Linked DNA regions of Glaciimonas sp. PCH181. The protein of the gene in region 2 interacts with the protein of the main gene of each other region in a pairwise test. Links are inferred from orthologs where the notes say so. Each region holds a gene or a part of one and is shown on either strand. Other genes may lie near its edges. The genes, in order: ligA and leuS.

Region 1 (11,510 bases), on a different replicon or contig from region 2:
GTTATGCAAGGTGCGCGTGCTCTGCACCAGTTTGTGATCGAACATGATGCACAACTAGGTGTGAATATTCAGTCGAAAGGCGCACCTTGGGCAATCAATACACTGATGTCGGCATTGGCGCGGCAGGGTTTCGATGCCCGTCCTGAAGGGCGTTTGATTATGTCAGATGGCGATGGCGGCGTGCTGTTTTCTCTGTCGACTAACGCTGGCGCGACTAGCGAAACCACTGGGCGTTTGACGCTATTGCTGGATGTTCCGCGTGTTTCGCAAGCGCGTGATGGCTACGGTGCGATGGTTGCCTGCGCGCGCGCGCTGGCGTCACGACTGGGTGGTGTAGTGGTCGATGACAGTAATCAGCCGCTGGCGGATGCACAACTGGCAGAGATAGCAGGTCAGGTTGATGCGTTCTATCTGGATATGGATGGCGCCGAAATTTCTGCCGGCTCAACGCGTGCTTTGCGATTGTTCAGTTGAGTTGAGTTGACTGTTTCATAAAAGTAGTTCAAGTCAATTAACACACGTTAAGTCCGTTATTAAGTCTGCTAATAAGCGCGTCTCTGCGCTTCTTCACTAAATTACACAAGTTATGCAACCAAGTTTATTCGATGGTGGCGGCAGCGGGAATGCTCCCGATGCCGCCGATTGGCGTGTGCGCGCAGCGTGGCTGATTGCGGAATTAAATCGCCACAATTATGCGTATTACGCGCTCGATAATCCGTCCATTCCGGATGCGGACTATGATCGCCTGTTTGGCGAACTCCAGACGCTGGAGCAATTGCATCCAGAATTAAATACGCCGGATTCGCCTACCCAGCGCGTTGGTACTGCGCCGCTGCCCCAATTTGACCAGATCACGCACTCAATCCCGATGTTGTCGCTAGGTAATGGCTTTGGCGATGCCGACATTGTTGAATTTGACCGGCGCGTCAGAGATGGGCTTGATACCCATACGGAAACCGAGATCGACTACGCGGTTGAACTGAAGTTTGACGGACTGGCGATCAATTTGCGTTATGAGGATGGCGTCCTGGTGCAGGCTGCCACCCGTGGCGATGGCAGTACCGGGGAAAACGTTACTAGCAACATTCGGACGATACGGGCGATTCCGCTACGCTTGCATAGCGATAACCCCCCTAAAGTCTTGGATGTTCGCGGCGAAGTATTGATGTTCAAAGCCGATTTTGCGCGCCTCAATGAACGTCAACGCAGTGCTGAACTGAAAGAGTTCGCCAATCCCCGCAACGCTGCCGCCGGTAGTTTACGCCAGCTTGATTCACGGATTACCGCACAACGCACGTTGCGGTTTTTTGCTTATGGCATCGGCATCCTTGATGGCGCAGAAATGCCGCCGTCGCATTCTGCATTGCTTGACTGGTACAAGACGCTTGGCCTGCCTGTCTGCAAAGAGCGGGCGGTAGTCAAAGGCGCGCAAGGTATGTTGGGGTTTTTCGGAGAAGTTGGCACAAAGCGCGGCAAGTTGCCGTATGAAATCGATGGCGTAGTCTATAAAGTCAATCGTTTGCAGCAGCAACAAATGCTGGGATTTGTATCGCGTGCGCCGCGCTTTGCGTTGGCACATAAATTCCCCGCCGAAGAGGCGACGACGCAGGTGCTTGATATTGAGGTGCAAGTTGGCCGCACTGGGGCGATAACCCCGGTCGCAAGGCTGGCACCGGTATTTGTTGGCGGCGCGACGGTAACTAACGCGACGTTGCACAATGAGGATGAAGTTCGGCGCAAGGATATTCAGATCGGCGATACCGTCATAGTGCGCCGTGCCGGTGATGTTATTCCTGAGGTGGTGTCGTACGTAGCCGAACGTCGTTCCGCGACAGCGCAACCGTTCGTGATGCCGACTCTGTGCCCTATTTGCGGCTCGGAGATTGTCCGGCTGGAAGACGAAGCGATAGCGCGTTGCTCCGGCGGTTGGGTTAAATGCCCGGCGCAACGGAAGGGCGGTTTGCAACATTTTGCCTCGCGTCGCGCCATGGATGTCGAGGGTCTGGGCGATCAATTAATTGACCAGTTGGTTGATCGCGGGATCATTACTACTGCGGCCGATTTATATAAACTTGGTATTGTGAAACTGGCTGCGCTTGACCGAATGGCGGATAAATCGGCACAAAACGTTGTTGCCGCGCTGGAAAAGTCTAAATCGACAACGTTAGGCCGGTTCATTTATGCGTTGGGTATTCGCCATGTTGGAGAGGCTACCGCCAAGGAGTTGGCAAGTCATTTCGGCGATATCGATGCGGTAATACAAGCTTCTGAAGAGCAATTATTAGAGGTCGCCGACATTGGTCCCGTAGTGGCGAAGTCGATTTTGGCGTTCTTCAGTGATCAGTTAAATGTCGAACTGGTTGAACAGTTGCGCGCCGCCGGCGTATATTGGGCTGCGAACTTGCCAGCGGAAACCAAGTCCAAGTTCTTGTCAGGTAAAACATTTGTCCTGACAGGAACTCTGCCTACGCTCAGCCGAGATGAAGCTGCAGCACTAATTGAGGCTGCCGGTGGTAAGGTAGCTGGTTCAGTATCGAAGAAAACAAGTTACGTTGTCGCTGGTGCCGAGGCAGGTAGTAAATTGACCAAAGCGGAAGAATTAAATGTCAGTATTCTTGATGAAGACGGACTCCGAACTCTTTTAGAAAGCGATCATGACAAAAATTAGAAAAGCAGTATTTCCAGTAGCTGGCTTGGGTAGCCGATTTTTGCCAGCAACGAAAGCCCAACCAAAAGAAATGCTTCCGATTGTCGATAAACCGTTGATTCAATACGCGGTCGAAGAAGCGGTTGCCGCCGGTATTACCGATATGGTGTTTATCACCGGCCGGAATAAACGGGCAATTGAAGATCATTTTGATACTGTTTTTGAACTTGAAAGTGAGCTTGAAGCGGCCGGTAAGATCAGGTTGCTGGATCTGGTTCGGAATGTTATCCCCAGTTACGTTAATTGTATTTTTATTCGTCAATCCGCCCCATTAGGCCTTGGTCATGCAGTGCTGTGCGCGCGTCCCGTCGTTGGTAATGAGCCGTTTGCTGTCTTGCTGGCAGATGATTTTATGGATGTCGAAGAGGGCCAAAAAGCAGTATTGGCGCAAATGACGGATGTATTTGAGCAAGAAGGCAGTAGCGTTTTGGCGGTGCAGGATGTGCCCCGTGCTGAGACCAAACAATACGGTATCGTCAGCATTGATGCTTACAAGGCCAATTTGGAGCGCGTAAATAGCATCGTTGAAAAGCCGCTCCCAGAAAATGCTCCTTCTACGTTGGCAGTCGTTGGTCGTTACGTATTGACTAACGGTATATTTGATTGCCTAGAAGGAATAGGCAAGGGCGCAGGCGGCGAAATTCAACTCACCGATGGCATCGCTGCGCTGATGGAAAAAGAAAAGGTTCTGGCGTATCGCTATGAGGGTCAGCGCTACGATTGCGGTTCCAAACTCGGCTATTTGAAAGCAACCTTGGCGATGGGCCTAAAGCATCCGGAAACCGGCCCTGAATTTACCAAATATCTGCAACAATTCCAATAATACTTTTTTAAACCGTAGCAACGGCGTTATAACTTCTGGCTGTCTTGGCGATCTTTTACGTAACTTCGAAGTAATTTTTACGTTTGCACTGCCTTCATCGGCAGGGTTGCCAAGTGCGGTGCCGAACCGTTTTGCGTAAGTTCTAATACTAAATGTGACGATTGATTCTATGAGTGTGCGTGAAATTCTAAAAATGGGTGATCCACGTCTGTTGTTGAAGGCAGAGCCAGTCACCGATTTCGATACCCCGGAACTGGCAGCATTGATCGCTGACATGTTTGATACGATGCATGCCGCAAATGGTGCGGGTTTGGCGGCACCGCAGATCGGCGTTAATTTGCGGGTGGTAATTTTTGGTTTTAAAAATAACCTGCGTTATCCTGATGCAGAACCGGTACCTGAAACTGTCTTGATCAATCCTGTTTTGACGCCACTTTCGGATATCACGGAAGACGGCTGGGAAGGCTGTTTGTCAGTGCCCGGGATGCGAGGCGTGGTGCCGCGCTGGGAGAAATTACATTACGAAGGCGTCGATCAGCATGGCGTAGCGATTAGCCGCGCAGTTGATGAGTTCCATGCGCGCGTGGTGCAGCACGAATGCGATCATTTGGATGGGATTTTATATCCAATGCGGATCAAGGATTTTTCACGATTTGGATTTACTTCGGTATTGTTTCCGGAGTTGGATCCTAACGACGACGATTAATAAATCGTCAGGCCAAATAAAAAGCGGGATAGCCATACAAGGCTGTCCCGCTTTTTTATCTTCTGGCTTATAAGCAGCAAAGTGGCGTATTTAGCCTTCGGCAATTCGTTTAGCAATATGTTCCAACGCTTCCTCAACCTGATCGACTAAAATCAGGCATAAATCGCCTTCTTTTAAGGTCGATAAAGCAGTATCGATTGCAACGAATTCGCCATCAATTTCTTGACTGGCTTTGGTGCGGCGCGCATTTTTTAAACCGTCCCGCAGCAGCGCCAAGACCTCGCCATCTGCACGACCGCGCTGGCATTGATCCTGATACAGAATAACTTCATCGAAGGCATCACCCAGCAGTTGGGTTTGCTGGCGGATGTCTTCATCGCGGCGATCCCCTGCGCCACTAATGACGACTGAGCGTCGTTTGGCGGGCATGTTTTCAACCGCTTGTACCAGCGCAACGATGGCATCAGGATTGTGGCCGTAGTCAGCGATCAATGTGGCACCACGATAATCGAATACGTTAAATCGGCCGGGCACAGTGGCGGGATCATTTATGAATGAGTGCAGGCCATTGCGGATAATTTTCCAATCCAGTTCCAACGCCCAGGCAGCTGCGGTAGCGGCCATTACGTTTTCAACCTGGAAGCAGATCGTGCCGTTCCGTGTCAATGGGATTTCTGCTAACGGTAAACGTACTTCTTGCGCTCCTTGCGCTGCGACGATATCCCCGCCGTCCAGATAGACAACGCGATGACCTTGCGCGCGATGCGTGGTCATGACTGGATTACTGTTGTCGTAGGCGAAGAACGTGACTGAGCCCGGGCAGACTTGCGCCATGCTGGTGACCATAGGATCACCAGCGTTGAGAACGGCAACACCGTTGGGAGCGACGTTTTCGACGATCACGCGTTTGACTACTGCCAGGTCTTCGACTGTGCTGATAAAGCTCAGGCCAAGGTGATCGCCCATGCCGATATTGGTAATGACGGCGACGTTACAACGATCAAAGCCGAGTCCTTCACGCAATACGCCACCGCGTGCGGTTTCAAATACCGCCGCATCAACATCGGGATGCATCAGAACGTTACGGGCGCTGCGTGGGCCGCTGCAATCGCCGGTGTCGATACGCTGCTTTTCGATATACACACCGTCGGAATTGGTCATGCCGACGCGCAGACCTTTACAGCTAAGAAGATGCGCAATCAAGCGCACGGTGGTGGTTTTTCCGTTGGTTCCGGCGACAGCAACCAATGGGATACGACCATCGTCGTTGCCGCTAAACATAGTTTCGATGATCGCTTTACCGACTGCGCGACCTTTGCCATAAGACGGGCTGATATGCATGCGCAGGCCCGGCGCGGCGTTGACTTCAACGATGCCGCCTTCTTGCTCTTCCAGTGGTTTGTGGACGCTGTTACAGACCACGTCGACACCGCAAATATCCAGACCGACCATTTGAGCAGCGGCGATGGCGCGCGCTGCCATTTGCGGATGCACGTCATCGGTGACATCCGTCGCAGTGCCGCCAGTGCTTAGATTCGCGTTATTTCGCAGGACCACGCGGACGCCTTTTGGCGGGATCGTATCGGCCTGATAACCTTGCTTTGCAAGTGTTGCAATCGCGATGGCGTCGAAGCGAATTTTAGTCAGCGGGGTTGCATGACCATCGCCACGCAAGGGGTCGCTGTTGACGTTATCGACTAAAGCGCGGATGGTATTACGACCATCGCCAATGACCAGTGGCGGGTCGCGTCTGGCTGCTGCCACCAGTTCTTTGCCGACGACCAGCAGACGAAAATCGTGGCCGGGCAGATAGCGCTCAACGATGACGTCTGCACAGATTTCCGCAGCAACATCAAAGGCGCCCATGACTTGCTCACGCGTGCCGATGTTGACTGCAACACCTTTGCCTTGATTGCCGTCGCGCGGTTTGACCACTACTGCACTACCGATTTCCTGCGCGACTGCCCAGGCATCGGGAGCCGTCGTTACGACGCGGCCTGTGGGGACCGGAACGCCGGCTGCCAGTAACAACATCTTGGTGAGGTCTTTGTCTTGCGCAATTGCTTCGGCAATGGCGCTGGTGTGACTAGTTTCTGCGGCTTGAATACGGCGCTGCTGGCTACCCCAGCCGAATTGCACCATGCTGCCCTCGGTCAGACGGCGAAACGGTACGCCACGGGCGACCGCGGCTTCTACGATGGAGCCGGTACTTGGCCCCAATCGAACGTCTTCATCCAGCTCTCGCAAGCGCGATAACGCATCGGCCAGATCGAATGGCTGATCATTAGCTGCCGCATTGCATAATGCTTGCGCCAGCTCGAAGGCTAGTTTGCCGACGGCTTCTTCGCTGTATTCGACAATGACTTGATAGACACCGTTTTCCAGCGCCTGGACAGTACGACTAAAGGTGACTGGGCAGCCAGCTTGCGATTGCAGCGCGAGTGCGGCGCTTTCTAGTGCGTGGGCCATCGAAATATTATCGTCCACACTGGTCGACTCGAGGAAGCCGATATGCGGGAAGCAAGCCCGCAAGCGCGCCTCGAAATCGTGCATGCCGGCAATCGAACGCTCAACTTCTGTGCATGACACGATTGCTTCAATCGCAGTGTGACGGGACCATAAATTTGGGCCGCGTAGGAATCGGATACGTGATACGTCCATCAACAAGTTTTCCTGAATTTTTGGTCTGTTTGACCAATTTTAATGGGGTCTAAATTTTTGTTGCCAGAATATGGCAATTCAAACATGTGGCGTTTTTTGTTACTGCTGCAAGTCGACTTGATGTCGCAACGTCATCGATTTCCTGCATGCCGCTTAATGGGACATGATGGCAATGATGTTGCGACCAAAAGGTCGATTAGGCTAACTTTGTTTTTCTTGTATTCAGCGGCGGTCTTACCAGCTCTAAATTAAAGGTTTCAATACCAGCGCGTATCAAATCGACGCTAATGCCAAGTGCCCATGTTGCAGCAACAGCAGCCAGGACATTTTCTGTGCGCGACGACGGTTGACCATCTGCGGTGAGCGGGATCGTGGCAATTTGCGCCAATTCGATTTCCCGTTTGCCGGTGGCTAAAATAATTTGCCCATGACGAACAAATACAGCGCGCTTGTTTTGCATCAAGTGTTGCGTAATCACGGGTAGCGATTGCTCAGCACAGAAGAAAATAACTTCGCCGTCACATAATTCTGCGAATGCCGACACTAACGGATCGGCTGCATTCAACACTGCTACACCAGTTGGCAATACGATATCGACCTGGGTGCGTAATACCTTAGCTATTTGTTCAGCATCGTCGACATAGTAATCCGGCAGTTTATCCGTTAAGGCGATGTTGGTGACTACGCCAACCTGACAGCGATCATAAGCCAAACCTTCAGACAGGATCGTTTTGGCGCCGTTTTCAAATACCGCTGCTTCGACTGCACGGTTAAGCAATACCCGATGCGCTCCCGTCCAGTCGGCGCAATTATTCTTTTCAACCTGTTGATTATTAAAGTACAGGCCATCGCTGCACGCAAGGCCAGTATGTTTGCCACTCAGATTGAGCAGGCGGGCGATCAGATGCGAGACTACGGTTTTGCCATCTGTGCCGGTGACGCCGACGATGGGAATACGACCGTTTTCTTCACCAGCGAACAGGTGATTAACGATCGCAAGACCCACCGGCTGCGCTTCGCCTTCAGCGGGCTTCAAATGCATCAACAAACCGGGGCCAGCATTGACTTCGACGATGGCACCGCGTTGCTGGTCCAATGGCCGGGAAATGTCTTCTGCCACCAGATCAACACCGGCAATATCCAGACCAACGATGCGGGCGGCCAGTGCCGCCGCTGCGGCAACACTAGGATGCACTTTTGCTGTTACATCGATGCAGACGTTGCCGGTGCGTTGTATTAGTACTGATTTTTCGGCGGTGGGAATGGACGTTGAGGAATAGCCCTGCCGCTCCAATTCCATTTGGATAGTCGGTTCTTGTTCCAGGATGATTGGACTAAGAGGATGTTCTTCTAGCTCACCGCGGCGTGGATCGGAGTTTAATTGGCTGTCGATCAACTCCAAAATGGTCGAGGTGCCATTGCCGATGACCGATAGTGGTTCACCTCTGGCAGCAGCAGCTAACTTGCCGCCCACAATCAGCAAACGATGTTCGTTACCGCGAATGAAGCGTTCGACGATGACACCGCTGCCTTCTTCTAATGCACAAGCGTAGGCAGTCTCGATTTCGGCGCGGGTATTTAAATCGATGAAGACGCCACGGCCATGATTAGCATCAGTTGGTTTGACGACTACGGGCAGTCCGATATCTTCTGCCGCTTCCCATGCATCTTCTGCGCTCTCGACGATACGTCCTTCCGGAGTCGGCACGCCGCAAGACTGCAACAGGCTTTTGGTCAGATCTTTATCGCTTGAAATACTTTCTGCAATGGCGCTGGTTTGGTCTGTCTCGGCAGTCCAGATGCGCCGTTGACGGGCACCGTAGCCTAGTTGGACAAGATTACCTGCCGATAGCCGCAAGGAGGGAATGCGGCGTTGGTCGGCAGCATCGACGATACAGGCTGTGCTCGGACCCAGGCAGAGCGAGTCGACCATTTCTCGCAAGGTGACAACATGGCTCGCGACATCAAATGGCTTGTTTTCAATCGCGGCCATGACCAGATCGCGGGCGGCGTACAAAGCGGCGCGCGTGATTTGCTCGTGGCGGGCTCGCACAACGACTTTATATACACCGCGTTTGGAGGTTTCACGTGCTTTGCCGAAGCCACCGGGCAGACCGGCCAGATTTTGTAATTCCAGCGTGACATGTTCTAAAATATGACCGGGCCAAGTGCCGTCTTTCAGACGTTGCACAAAACCACCGCGCTCGCCATAGCTGCAACGATGTTCAATTAATGACGGCAACCAGGTTGTCAGGCGTTCATTAAAACCGGGAATAACGTTAGAAGGGCAGTCTTCCAGTTCTCCGATATCGATCCAAGCCTCAAGAGCGGATCGATACGTCCAAATATTTGGGCCGCGCAAAGATGTAATTCGGAGAAATTCTATGTTTTTCATGTGTAATTAGTCAGACTATGGGATTGCACGCAGCAAAGAACGCCCAGTTGGATTTAACGCTTTAAGTTACAAATGGTTTACAAAGAATAAAAAATAAATAATTACCATTCATCGCAATCAGCTGCTTAAAACCCCTTAAAATACCGCAGCATACTATCTTCACGAAAATGTTGTTCTAAAGATACGTATTTTCTTGCGTCAGACTCACGTCAAATGTATTTTTGTTGTTAATAAGTGATGCGCAAGCCATTGCAGACGCAACTTATTGCCTTCCGTTCATTCCTTTTATCCCTTTTCAGGGCACCGCGCCGTTCAGATGACAAGAGAATTATTCAGTCTTACTTCCCAATCTAATAACACGATCCAATCTTTGCCGGGCAATTGGCGTGCGGACGTACAGTCGCAATTAGCCTCTGAAGAGAAAGTTGCCGCCTGGCTAGAGGTGGATATTGATGCTGCGCTACATTTTACGCGTGGTTTGGTAGTTGTGACTGATCGACGTATTCTGGCGAAAATGCGCGGTGAATCTGAGTGGTATCAGTGCGATTACTACGACGGGCTTTCATTACGCCATCACGATCACGCCGGTATCGGTAGTCTTGAATTAGTTGATCCCCGGCAACGTCTGGCGAGTTGGCGCTATACCCTGGGCCTAAATGTCATCGCATTGCGCCTGATCAATCACTTCGACCGGCAATTACAGGCGCGTTTATCGGGCCGATCAGTCGAGCGGCTGGACGAGGGAGTCTGCCCACAATGTCAGGCACCTTTGCCGCCGGGCGAAGACGACTGCGCCATCTGCCCTGAAAAAAAGGAAGAGGCGTCTTCGCGTTGGGCATTATTCCGCCTGGTGCGCTTTGCCAAACCGTATAAATGGTCATTGATCGCGGGTTTTTTGCTGACTCTGGCATCCACCGCCGCGACATTAGTGCCGCCTTACTTAACCCTGCCTTTGATGGACAACATCCTGATTCCTTATCAAAACGGGAAGCCGATCGATGTTGGCCTGGTGAAGCTCTACATGGCCGGACTGCTCGGATCGGCGCTGGTGGCATGGACACTCGGCTGGGCACGGACTTATATTCTGGCGATTGTCAGTGAGCGCATCGGTGCGGATTTGCGGACCTCGACTTACGAACATCTATTGCGACTCTCACAAGAATACTTTGGTGGAAAGCGCACCGGCGATTTGATGGCGCGGATTGGTTCGGAGTCGGATCGCATTTGCGTGTTCCTGTCATTGCATTTGCTCGATTTTGCGATCGATGTATTGATGATGCTGATGACTGCAGCGATTTTGATCTCGATTAATCCATGGCTGGCGCTGGTAACGTTGCTGCCATTGCCATTTATTGCGTGGATGATTCATCTGGTGCGCGATCGCTTGCGTCACGGCTTTGAAAAAATTGATCGCATCTGGTCGGAGGTGACTAACGTGCTGGCCGATACGATTCCGGGGATTCGCGTAGTCAAAGCGTTCGCGCAGGAAAAGCGCGAGGCGACGCGTTTTAAAGAAGCCAATCGTCATAATTTGCTGGTCAACGATAGAGTAAATAAAATCTGGTCGTTGTTCACGCCGACGGTTACTTTTTTGACTGAAATAGGCTTGCTGGTGGTCTGGGCTTTCGGTATTTGGCAAGTTTCACAAAATCAGATTACCGTTGGGGTATTGGTTGCTTTCCTGGCGTATATTGGCCGCTTTTATACCCGCCTTGATTCCATGAGCCGGATTGTTTCAGTAACGCAAAAAGCGGCTGCTGGCGCAAAGCGCATCTTTGAAATTCTTGATCATGTATCGAGCGTGCCAGAACCTGCCAATCCGGTGCATCTGGAGAATGTTCAAGGCGCTATCGAATTACGCGACATCGGTTTTCGCTACGGTAACCGGTCTGTGATGCGCGGCGTGAATCTGTCGATTAAGCCGGGCGAAATGATTGGTTTGGTCGGGCATAGTGGGTCTGGGAAAAGTACGCTGGTTAACTTGATTTGCCGGTTTTACGACGTGTCGGAAGGTGCAATTAAGATAGATGGCGTTGATATTCGCTCGCTACCGATTGCTGAATACCGTCGCAATATTGGGTTGGTTTTGCAAGAGCCGTTCTTGTTTTTCGGCACTATTGCAGACAATATTGCGTATGGCAAACCTGAGGCGACGCGTCAAGATATCGTCGCTGCGGCCCGTGCAGCGCATGCGCATGAGTTTATTTTGCGTTTGCCG
Region 2 (12,176 bases):
AATACGGTCCAGCCAGCGAAGCGCTGTTTAAGCGTGTTCCCGAGCGCATTGAAGAACTCATTGAACAGGTCATCGGTGGTCAACGTACTGTCGCCACGTACACCGATACGCTCGCCGTAGGGAGGATTGGTCAGCATAATTCCGCCACTACCGCTGAGTTCGTTTGGCGGACGTACTTCCTGCGCTTCAATCTGCTTTAGCGGAACTTCAAAAAGAATCCCCGCGTTGCGCAGATTTTCTGCGGTCATCGCGACCATATCGCCAGAAATATCGCTACCGAAAATAGTCGGGATCAGCGGCATTGGATTTGGCTTAATCGCCCCTTTGATCGCTTGCCATTGAGAAATCTCGAAACCATGAAATTTTTCGAAGGCAAATTCGCGACGGGCACCGGATGGAATACCGGCCAAAATCTGCGCAGCTTCAATCAGAATCGTGCCAGAGCCGCACATTGGATCGAATAAAACTGTGCCCGGTTTCCAGCCAGCGGTGCGGAGTAATCCTGCGGCCAGATTTTCGCGAAGCGGCGCATCGCCGGTCTCAGCGCGCCAGCCGCGTTTGAAAAGCGCTTCGCCGGAGGTGTCCAGATAAAGCGTGAAATTATGTGCATCCAGAAAACCAACTACACGCATGTCCGGCGTATGCGTATCGACCGATGGCCGTTCGTCGCAGATGTCACGGAAACGGTCGCAAATCGCATCTTTGATCTTCAGCGTAGTGAATTCCAGGCTACGCAACGGGGATTTGATGGCGGTGATATCGACCCGGATAGTGTGGCTAACGCTAAACCAGTTTTCCCATTCTTGTTCCAGGGCGGTATCGTAAATATCGTTTTCGGTCTTATAAGAGCCATGCGCCAGACGCATTAACACCCGACTGGCAATCCGTGAATGCAGATTGATGCGCCATGCATCGCTGAGTAAGCCAGAGCAATGTACGCCGCCAGGTACTTGATTGTGGACGCGCAGCGTGACTGTCGGTGCAGCTAATTGCGCAATTTCGTTTATTTCTTCTGCAAGCGCAGCTTCAAGTCCACGTGGACATGGACAGAAATAAGAGTGCTTTGAGGTCGGTGATTGTGCGGTTAATGCTTGTGCCATGAGGGGTTCTCTTTATCCGTTAACACCATCTACAGTCGATGGTGTGGTGAAATGGCTATTTACGCGATGGTAAATAGCCGTCGTGTTGCAGGGTTACTTTACTACTTTAACGATGGCCGCCTTGTAAAAGAGCGACCGACGATTTTATTTTGCAAATGCGCGTTCGACAAAATCGAGCCGGTCCTGGCCCCAATATCCTTCGCCATCAACGATGTACCAAGGCGCGCCAAACACGTTCGCTGCAATGGCCTCATCCGTGAACCGCACAAATTCAGCCTCTACGCTGACGGTTTCGGCCGATTTCAATAGTGTTTTGCCGTCATAGCCGAGCGCCGTTGCCATCGCGATTAACGTATCGGTATCAGCGATGTTCTTCTCTTCTGCCCATACGCCGCGCATGATGGCTGCGGTCAAATCTAGCGCGGCCTGCGTGCCGTGGGCGAGCTGGGTTGCGATGATTAACTTGGCCGCATCATCGCTATGAACCGGGAAGTAGGTCGGTTGCAAGTTCAGCGGCTGCTCTAAATACGCGCTCCAACGTTGCAATTCTTGCAGGCGGTAGGCTTGTCGCTGAGGTGACCGCTTAGCCAGCGGCAGGCCGCCGGAGATCGGGAAAATTTTCGACAAATCGAACGGTTTCAACACAATCTGAACGCCATATTGTTTGGCCAACGCCGTCAATCGTGCATGCCCGAGATAGGCAAATGGCGAATGGGGCGCGAAATAATACTCACAGATTTTACTCATGTTGCATCCTTGGCAGGTAAGGGACCAGAATTAGAATGGCTTGACGACGACGAGAATAACGATAGCCAACAACAAAATAACCGGGACTTCATTGAACCAGCGCAGCCAGACATGGCTGCGTTTATTCGTTCCCAGTTCAAATTTCTTTAGCATGCTGCCGGACGCATGGTGATAACCGAGGACTAAAATAACCAGGAATAATTTAGCATGCATCCAGCCGTTACCCGGGCCTCTGCCGATGCCGTAACCCATCCACAACCAAGCACCAAAGATCACCGTGCCTATCGCCAATGGCAACATGAAACGGTACAGTCTGCGCGCCATCAACAATAACCGTTGCGTCGCCATTGGTTCGGTCTCTTGCGCCAGATTGACCAAGATACGGGGCAGATAAAACAAGCCAGCAAACCATGAAACCATGAAGACGATGTGTAGCGCTTTAATCCAAAGCATGAAGGTATCCTTATTGGTGAGTCCGGGAGTGGGGTTATCTAGCGGGTTGGTTGCTCAGGTTATCAATTCTTTGGTTTGTTATGTACGTACTTCGCCATGACCAAACACGACGTATTTCAGCGATGTCAGCCCATCTAGCCCGACCGGACCGCGCGCATGCAATTTATCGTTTGAAATACCGATTTCAGCGCCTAAGCCAAACTCAAAACCGTCCGCAAAGCGGGTTGATGCGTTGACGATGACGGAGGCCGAGTCAACCTCACGCAAAAACCGCATCGAATGCGAATAGTTTTCGGTGACGATACTGTCAGTGTGGTGAGAAGAATAGTGATTGATATGGGTGATCGCCTCGTCCATGTCTTCGACGATTTTGATCGCAAGAATCGGCGCCAGATATTCAGTGCTCCAGTCTTCTTCGGTCGCATCGGTCAGATGCGGATAGTCGCAGAAGCGCAATATCTTGCTGGCTTCGGCATCCGCACGTAGTTCTACATCTTTAGTCCGATACAAATGCGCCAGTTCTGGCAGCACATGTGGCGCGATGGAACGCGCTACTAGCAAGGTTTCCATCGTATTGCAGGTGCCGTAGCGATGACATTTGGCGTTGAAGGCGATCTTCAGGGCTTTTTCGGGATCTGCCGCATCATCGATGTAGACATGACAAATACCATCCAGATGTTTGATCATCGGGACTTTTGATTCTTTGATCAAACGGGCGATCAGACCTTTGCCGCCGCGCGGGATGATGACATCAATATATTCAGGCATGCTGATCAATGCACCCACTGCTGCGCGATCGGTCGTTTCGATAACTTGCACTGCATCGCCTGGCAAACCTGCGCCCTTTAATCCTTCTTTGACCAGTTTCGCTAATGCCTGATTGCAGTGAATTGCCTCTGAGCCGCCGCGTAAAATCGTTGCGTTGCCACTTTTGATACATAAACCAGCAGCATCGATAGTCACGTTAGGCCGTGCTTCATAAATGATACCGATGACGCCAAGCGGGACGCGCATTTGACCTACCTGAATCCCGGTAGGACGATATTTCATGTTGGAAATCTCGCCAATCGGATCGGGTAGGGCTACGATTTGCTGCAAGCCTTCGATCATGGTCGCGATGGCTTTGTCGGATAAGGTCAGGCGATCCAGCATCGCTTCTTCTAATCCACTGGCGCGCGCGGCTTCCAGATCTTTTTGATTGGCGGTGCGCAAGATATCGGCGTCGCGGCGGATTGCTTCTGCGATCAAGGTCAACGCACGATTCTTGGCGGCGGTATCCGCGCGTGCCATCAAGCGCGATGCTACGCGGGCACGTTGACCGACTTCAGCGATGTAGTGTTGGATATCCATAGTTTCTAGTCTGTCTAATCCGTTGGAAAGTGGTGACGGCGCAGAGGCATTTAAGAGCGAGCGACCTTTAATCCTAATTGCAGCAAAGCATCCCAGGCGTCGCCAGCAAATGTTTTGGCGCGCAAGCCTTTGACCATTTTGTCGATCTGAGCGGCCTGTTGCAGCGCTGCTTCGATGGTCGCCAGCGATAAGCGCCGCAACGCCGGTTCCATCAAGCGTTCACGCGGCCCCCAAATGCGGTATTCCTTCATCAACGCATTCAGCGGGCGGCCTTGCGTCATGCCTGATTTCAATTTTAATAACGTGCGACATTCTTCTGAGATTGCCCAGAGTACCAGCGGCAGCGCTTCGCCTTCGCCTTTTAGTCCATCGATCATCCGTACCAGACGCCCGATATCCCCGGCCAGCATCGCCTCGTTCAATTTAAAAACATCATAGCGCGCTACGTTTAGCACTGCGTCGTGGATCTGCTCGAAATTTAGTTTGCCCGCTGGATGTAGCAACGCCAGTTTCTGGATTTCCTGATGCGCTGCCAGCAAATTTCCCTCAACCCGATCGGCAATAAAATCCAGCGACTGTCGGTCGGTACTTTGCTGCTGCCCAGCCAAACGCACGCCGATCCAGTTCGGTAACTGTGACCGTTCTACTTGCTGAATGTCGAGATAGACGCTGGTCTGCTGTAAGGAGGCTACCCACGCCGCTTTTTGTGTTGCCCAATCCAACTTCGGCAACGTAATAATAGTGACGTTATCCGGATTTAACGTGGCGGCATATTGCTGCAATGCCTGGCCGCCATCTTTGCCGGGTTTGCCGGTCGGGATACGCAACTCGATCAGTTTTTTATCCCCGAACAACGATTGCGACTGATTCGCAGCCTGTAACTCGCCCCATTTAAAACTACGATCAACGATCAGAACATCGCGTTCCGAGCAGCCATGTGCGCGCGCGCTTTTGCGGATTTTATCCGCAGCTTCGAGCGCCAGCAGATGCTCATCGCTGGTGATGACGTACAGCGGGGCCACGGCTTTTGCCAAGTGGCCTTCAAGGGCGTCAATCCGCAGTTGCATGCCTAGCCTCTTTATTGCGCTGGAGTGACCGATGGGACTGACGACGCTGGCGGCGTCGGCGTTACCGCATCAGTGATTCCGGCATTAGCAGGTTTGAGCGCGGCCAGACGACGCAGAATTTGCTGTACCAGATCGGTTTGCATGTCGCGATACAACAGCGCTTCCTCGGCAACTTTTGATAATTCTTGCGATTCGTTATAGCTGATATCGCGCTTCAGTGTGATTTGGGTCGGCGTCATCAATTCTTTCTGCTGCGCATCTTTCAGGCGGAATGAAAATTTGTAATACAGCATGTATTCACGTGCACGGCCCTGACTGTTCAGAGTCAAAATGACTTTTTCCTGACTCTGCGCGAGGACTTCCATAATCGCTTCTGCGCCAGCTTCCTTCTCTGACACTGTGGTGGTGCCACTAGCGACAATATTACGTTTCAATTCGATACCCAATGGCGTGCCGGTAGCCGAGCCGAGATAGATAGATTTAAACGGTAAATTGGCCGAACCGCGCAAATGAAAGCCACAGGCGGCGAGCAGTGCGCTGACGGCGATAATCATCGACCAGCGAAAAAAAGGAAGGCGGCTCAGGGAAATGCGCGTCATACAGATAGTCCTTGTTTCAAGATGCGGAACGACATGCAATGACCGGGCTAACTCATTACTACTTGAGTGTACCCGGCCACAAGATCAAACTTAAAGGCCAAGCTGTTGCTGGCTGCGGCCGAATATCAACCGCTTACTTCGCCGGATTACTTCATTGTCTTACTTAGTACCGATGGCCGCTTTTTAAGCCACGATATTGATCAGTTTTCCCGGCACAACAATGACTTTCTTAGGTGCACCTTCAAGGTACTTTTGCACATTTTCATGGGCAAGTGCCAGTGCTTCGACGGTTGCTTTGTCGGCATCCTTGGCAACGATAATGCTGCCGCGAAGTTTGCCATTGACCTGAATCATCATCTCAATTTCGCTTTGCTCCAGCGCCGTGAGGTCGACCTGTGGCCAACTAGCGTCTAGAATATCGCCGTGTACTTTGCTGAAACCGAGCTCTTGCCAAAGCGTATGCGTAATATGCGGCGCGATGGGATTGAGTACGCGTAAGAAAATCGACAGACATTCTGTCAGTACTGCATTGCTGGTTGCCGAGGCTTCGAGCTTGGCGGCTTCTAGCGTGTTCAGCATTTTCATGCATGCCGATACGACCGTGTTGTATTGAATACGTTTCAGGTCGTGGTCTGCTTGCTGCAAAATTTTGTGCACTTCGCGGCGCAAGGTTTTGAGTGCATCTGGCAGATCGGTAAATTGCGTGCTGGTGCCTGGGCGGATATTTGCTGCCTGGGCAAAACTGAAACTCCAGACTCGGCGCAAGAAACGGTTCGCACCTTCGACACCGGCGTTTGACCATTCTAATGTTTGCTCTGGCGGTGACGCAAACATAGTGAACAGGCGGGCCGTGTCGGCACCATATTGGTCAATCTGTGCTTGCGGATCGATGCCGTTGTTCTTCGATTTAGACATCTTTTCGGTGCCGCCGATGGCAACCGGCTGACCGTCCGTTTTCAGGATCGCCGACAGTGGTCGACCCTTATCGTCAAAAGTCAGGGCAACGTCTTCTGGATTGAACCAGATTTTTTTGCCGTTGGTTTCTTCGCGATAGTAGGTTTCGTTCAGCACCATGCCCTGCGTGAGCAAGTTGGTAAACGGCTCGTCAAACTTGACTAGTCCAAAGTCGCGCATGACTTTGGTCCAGAAGCGCGCGTATAGCAGATGTAATACAGCGTGCTCGATGCCGCCGATGTATTGATCCATCGGCATCCAGTAATCGTTGCGAGAGTCGACCATCGCATCGGTTGAGCCGGGCGAGGTGTATTTCATGTAATACCAGGATGAATCGACAAAAGTATCCATGGTGTCGGTTTCGCGTCGCGCCGGTTTGCCGCAGGTAGGGCAGTCGACGTGCAGAAACTTTTCATGCTTGTTTAGCGGATTGCCGCTGCCGTCAGGCACGCAATCTTCCGGCAGCAAGACCGGTAAATCTTTTTCTGGCACAGGCACATCACCGCAGTCATCACAATGGATGATCGGGATCGGCGTGCCCCAATAACGTTGGCGTGAAATGCCCCAGTCGCGCAGGCGGTAGGTGATTTTCTTTTCGCCTAAACCATGGGCCGCGAGGTCGGCAGCGATGGCGTCAACCGCTTCTTGATAGCCCATGCCATCGTATTTGCCAGAGTCTACGCAGCGGCCGTTTTCTTTGTCGGCATACCAATCATGCCAAGTTTCGGTGGAATACACTTTGTCTGCGACGGCAATGACCGGGCGAATCGGCAGAACGTATTTTTGAGCGAAGGCAAAGTCGCGCTCGTCATGCGCCGGTACGCCCATCACCGCGCCGTCGCCGTAGGTAATCAGCACGTAATTGCCGACCCATACTTCGACCAGTTGACCTGTTAAAGGATGAGAAACGTAGAGGCCGGTTGGCATACCTTTCTTTTCCATGACCGCCATATCGGCCTCAGCAACGCCGCCTTTTTTGCATTCGGCGATGAATTCGGTCAGTTCTGGATTGGTTTTGGCGGCGAAGGTTGCCAGCGCATGTTCTGGCGCAACGACGCAAAAGGTCACGCCCTTGATGGTATCGACACGGGTGGTGAATACCCATAGCTTGCCATCTTGAATCAGTTCGCCGTTTTCGGTGATTTTATGTGGGAAGGCAAAGCGTACGCCTGTCGATTTGCCTATCCAGTTGGCTTGCATCAGACGTACACGCTCTGGCCAGCCCGGTAATTTGGTTTCGACGTGATCGAGTAATTCTTCAGCGTAATCGGTGATCTTGGCGTAATACATCGGGATTTCACGCTTTTCAATTAGCGCGCCGGATCGCCAGCCGCGACCGTCGATGACTTGCTCATTAGCCAATACGGTTTGGTCTATCGGGTCCCAATTGACGGTGCCGGTTTTTTTATAGATGACGCCTTTTTCAAGCATCTTCAGGAACATCCACTGGTTCCATTTGTAATACTCTGGCTTACAGGCCGTCATTTCACGTGACCAATCGATGGCAAGTCCCATCGATTGCATCTGGGCTTTCATGTGTTCGATATTGCTGTACGTCCATTGCGCCGGAGGCACGTTGTTCGCCATTGCCGCATTTTCCGCCGGCATGCCGAAAGCATCCCATCCCATTGGCATCAAGACGTTGTAATTGTTCATCCGCATATAGCGATACATGACGTCGTTGATCGTGTAATTGCGCACATGGCCCATATGCAATTTGCCGGATGGATAAGGCAGCATTGAACAGGCGTAAAACTTCTTCTTGTCCTGACCGTTCTGGTCTTTCGCGTGTTCGACGACTTTGTAGGCATCTATAGCGCGCCAATGGTCTTGCGTCGATTTTTCGACGTCGGTCGAGCTGTATTTTTCTTGCATGGCGTGGATGGGGCTAAAAAAGTGAATGTGAGAGCATGGGGTGAATTCACCCGGAACCAATGATTATACTGGTTCATGTGCTGGTGTACGACAGGGGACTTACGGAGATGCTATCCAATGCGATACAAACGGGATCTATATGCCGCTCATCATTGAGTGTCGACTAGGCAGATTTTGGCTGATTCAAGCCTGATAACGCCATGGATAGAGGAATTCTGGAGGAGTAGAGCAGCGATTGTCTAGCGGGTAGACCTTGGTGAATTTACTTGTTTGCCTGGGTATTTTTAGGATCGGTAACAAAACCAATCTTGGTCAACCCATTATTTTGCGCCAAAGACATGACTTCAGCCAGAACTTGATAACGGGTGTCTTTATCGGCGCGCAATTGTAATTCTGGTTGCGGTTGCTTTTGAGCAGCGGCAATAAGTCGCGGGGCTAGCTCATTTTCGGCAATAGGGGCGTCGTTCCAGAACATTTTTCCGGCACGATCAATCGACAGCGCAATTGTCTCTGGCTTTTCAGGGGCAGGGGCGGATTGTGCGGTTGGCAGGTCGACTTTCACCGCGTGCGTAAACAACGGCGCCGTGATGATAAATATCACCAGCAGCACCAACATCACGTCTACCATCGGCGTGATATTGATATCCGCCATTGGTGCAGCTTGCTGATTGTCGTTAAATCCGCCGAATGCCATTCTTAATCCTGGATGAGTTGCTGTCGATTAATAGCGCTGTATTTTGTAGTCGTATCCGTATGCTGGTAATTTATTTACCGACTCGGCTACCTGTTGTCAGATAAGCATGCAGATCATGGGCAAATGCATCTAATTCCGCCAGTGTAATCCGATTCACGCGGGTGAATGCGTTGTATGCCAGCACAGCAGGGATAGCGACCACTAAACCGAGCGCAGTCATGATCAGCGCTTCGCCTACCGGGCCCGCGACCTTATCGATTTGCACTGTGCCAGATGCAGAAACCGCCATCAATGCATGGTAAATACCCCAGACAGTGCCAAACAAGCCGACAAACGGTGCTGTTGAACCGACCGATGCCAGCAAGGTTAAGCCGCTTTCCAGTCGTGAAGAAACACGGTTGATTTCGCGGCGTAAAGTGCGTGTGATCAATTCGCCAAGGTCAGTCGCCGCATTCAGGGATGCGGCGGAATTGCCAGCCGCCGGGGTTCTGATCGCAGCAGCATCGGCTGCTTGCTCGGCTAATGGCGCATAGACGTTTTCAGTATCGACGGGTTTGATGAGGGCAATTGCATCGCGCATTGTGGACGCTTGCCAAAAGCCATCCAGCGCCGAGGCGCTGCGGCGAATGCGCCACGAACTTAAGGTTTTAGACAGGATATAAAACCAGCTGACGACAGACATCAGTAGTAGCAAATATGCCACGGCATGCGAGACTGCATCGCCCTGTGCCCAATAATGCGCGAAACCAAGATTATCATTCATGATGGTGATCCAGAGGTTGGCATAAATGACAAGAAAGATAGCGGAAAAGACATAAAATTAACGCAGACCGAGCACATCCTGCATGTCATACAATCCGGTTGTCTTGTCAATCAGGAAACGTGCAGCACGCAGACTGCCATGCGCATAAGTAACCCGGCTGGAGGATTTGTGTGTAATTTCTACCCGTTCGCCATCGCCCGCAAACATGACTGTGTGATCGCCGACGATATCACCGCCACGGATGGTAGCGAAACCGATAGAAGAAGGATCGCGTTCACCAGTGACGCCTTCGCGGGAATAGACCGCAACATCATCGAGTTTGCGGCCTAGCGCAGCGGCGATGACTTCGCCCATTTTTAAGGCCGTGCCCGATGGCGCATCAACCTTATGACGGTGATGGGCTTCGATGATTTCAATGTCATAGCCGTGCGAGAAGCTCTTCGCGGCCAATTCCAGCAATTTCATGGTGACATTGACGCCGACACTCATATTCGGCGCGAACATGATGGCGGTTTTTTCAGCAGCAGCGGAAATGGCTGCTTTACCTGCTTCGTCAAAGCCGGTCGTGCCGATAATCATCTTGATGCCATGCTCAGCGCAATACGCCAGATGCTTCAGCGTGCCTTCAGGGCGCGTAAAGTCGATCAGATAATCGGCATTCGCCAGGCTGGTCGCCAGATCGGATTCAATTATCACGCCAGCGGGTGCGCCTAGAAAAGCAGCAGCGTCGGTTCCCAATCCGGGCGATGTCGGTACATCCAGCGCGCCCGCCAATATCGCATCGTCCGCATGCTGAATAGCTTCGATCAGCATGTGACCCATACGCCCGGATGCGCCAGCAACGGCAATTTTCATTTGATTCATCGTTAATTTAAACTTCCGACTTATTATTTGCAGTGTTATTTGACTGTAGATGTAGGAGGAGGCAAAGGCACATCCTTGGCAATACCCTTATCTTGGGTCGCTTTCTTGGCTTCTTTATCGCCACCGGAAATTTGTGCCAGATATTCTGCCTCGGTCGGCAAATCGCCGCCGCCTTCAACATGGGTCACCAGGTTGTCTTTAAAGAATACACTGACGCGACTGGAGGTGATTTCGCCGTTGCCTTTTAGCAGACGGAATACATAATCCCAGCGATTCGCGTGAAATATATCTGTTAGCAATGGCGTGCCAAGTGCAAATGATACCTGCTCGGTAGTCATGCCTTCTTTTACCTGCGAGATCATTTCTCTCGACACAAAATTGCCCTGTTGAATATTTGGGCGATAAGGCGAGAAGATACCGAAAAACCGGCGATTCTTGACGGTTTGGACGCCTGCATCTGCTGTCGCGGCAGTCGGCGCTGTTGCGCTGGTGGTGCCTGCATTGGTGCCGGTGGCCGCCGTCGGATTGTCGATCAGGGGATTTTTGGAAGCGCAGCCAGCGAGTAACGCTACTGAAACAGCAGCGATGGTCAGGACAGAGGTGCGGTTAATACAAGAGAGCAACATGCGCATAAGGATCTCAATTGATTGAGCAATTGTGCTAAAACGCTATATGATAAAGCAGATCATCCATTTGCGACGTAAACATGCCTAACAATCCATCTGAACTAAAAGCAAGCGGCCTAAAAGCTACTTTGCCACGACTTAAAATTTTGGAAATCTTCCAAAATAGTGAAGTACGTCATCTGAGCGCTGAAGACGTTTATAAAATTCTGCTGACCGAAAATCTTGATGTCGGTTTGGCAACTGTATATCGCGTATTAACGCAATTTGAGCAAGCTGGCCTATTGCAGCGTAATCATTTTGAGACCGGCAAAGCGGTTTTTGAGCTTAACGAAGGCTCACATCATGACCATCTGGTCTGTCTGGTGTGCGGTCTTGTGGAAGAGTTTTACGACGAAGAAATCGAAAGTCGTCAAAAAGCAGTTGCCAAAGAGCACGGTTTCGAGATTGCCGATCATGCTTTGGCGCTATATGGCCATTGCCGGTCATGCGTTAAGAAATAACGGCGAAGAAAGATTTCACGCGGGATTTTTGCTACGTAGGTAGTCAGATGCCGGCAATTAAGCCAAACGCATTAAGCCAGACTAGTTCTGGCTTAATGCGTTTGAGAGTAATTTTGCCGTAATGTCTACAATCGGGATGACCCTTTGATAGGCCATCCGGGTTGGTCCGATGACGCCTAGCGTACCGACGATCTTACCGTTGACCTCATACGGCGCGGTAACGACGCTCATTTCTTCCATCGGGACGAGTTGGGATTCTCCGCCGATAAAAATTTGCACACCTGTAGCCTTGCCGGAGATATCTAGCAAGCGCATCAAATTGGTTTTTTGCTCAAACATATCGAATAGCTTACGCAACGAAGCCATGCTCGACGATAAATCGGTCACGCTCAAAAGATTGCGTTCACCTGAAATCACAACATCATCTGCGTTGTCCGTCATCGCATCGCTGCCAGCCTCAACCGCGGCTTGCATCAAGCGCGTCATGTCGTCGCGCAGTTGCAGCACTTCGCTTTGTAAACGATGGCGAACATCGTCTATGCTGTGGCCGCCGTAATGTTGATTGATGTAATTTGCGGCTTGTA

Evidence for each region.
Region 1: the proteins of leuS (region 2) and ligA interact in binary tests that used the Escherichia coli proteins (3 or more experiments, as listed by UniProt). The link is inferred for Glaciimonas sp. PCH181 from one-to-one orthologs.

Annotation. Positions count from the first base shown.
Region 1 is NZ_PYFP01000001.1:1,296,327-1,307,836, reverse strand. The notes cover bases 166-3,127. They hold ligA (NAD-dependent DNA ligase LigA), read left to right. Parts: upstream 166-586; coding sequence 587-2,668; downstream 2,669-3,127. Other genes in these bases: galU (UTP--glucose-1-phosphate uridylyltransferase GalU), read left to right, coding at 2,655-3,127; C7W93_RS05900 (cell division protein ZipA C-terminal FtsZ-binding domain-containing protein), read left to right, coding at 166-474. Also shown: more of C7W93_RS05900, read left to right, coding at 1-165; more of galU, read left to right, coding at 3,128-3,530; def (peptide deformylase), read left to right, coding at 3,700-4,236; cphA (cyanophycin synthetase), read right to left, coding at 4,327-6,897; cphA (cyanophycin synthetase), read right to left, coding at 7,094-9,292; C7W93_RS05870 (ABC transporter ATP-binding protein), read left to right, coding at 9,609-11,510. UniProt on the Escherichia coli protein: DNA ligase that catalyzes the formation of phosphodiester linkages between 5'-phosphoryl and 3'-hydroxyl groups in double-stranded DNA using NAD as a coenzyme and as the energy source for the reaction.
Region 2 is NZ_PYFP01000002.1:657,576-669,751, reverse strand. Bases 5,300-8,530 are described here. They hold leuS (leucine--tRNA ligase), read right to left. Parts: upstream 8,146-8,530; coding sequence 5,500-8,145; downstream 5,300-5,499. Other genes in these bases: C7W93_RS16155 (biopolymer transporter ExbD), read right to left, coding at 8,408-8,530; lptE (LPS assembly lipoprotein LptE), read right to left, coding at 5,300-5,316. Also shown: C7W93_RS16190 (class I SAM-dependent RNA methyltransferase), read right to left, coding at 1-1,100; C7W93_RS16185 (2-hydroxychromene-2-carboxylate isomerase), read right to left, coding at 1,245-1,847; C7W93_RS16180 (CopD family protein), read right to left, coding at 1,878-2,300; C7W93_RS16175 (glutamate-5-semialdehyde dehydrogenase), read right to left, coding at 2,379-3,650; holA (DNA polymerase III subunit delta), read right to left, coding at 3,701-4,717; more of lptE, read right to left, coding at 4,729-5,299; more of C7W93_RS16155, read right to left, coding at 8,531-8,839; C7W93_RS16150 (MotA/TolQ/ExbB proton channel family protein), read right to left, coding at 8,910-9,602; dapB (4-hydroxy-tetrahydrodipicolinate reductase), read right to left, coding at 9,660-10,466; C7W93_RS16140 (outer membrane protein assembly factor BamE), read right to left, coding at 10,502-11,098; fur (ferric iron uptake transcriptional regulator), read left to right, coding at 11,173-11,592; heat-inducible transcriptional repressor HrcA, read right to left, coding at 11,674-12,176.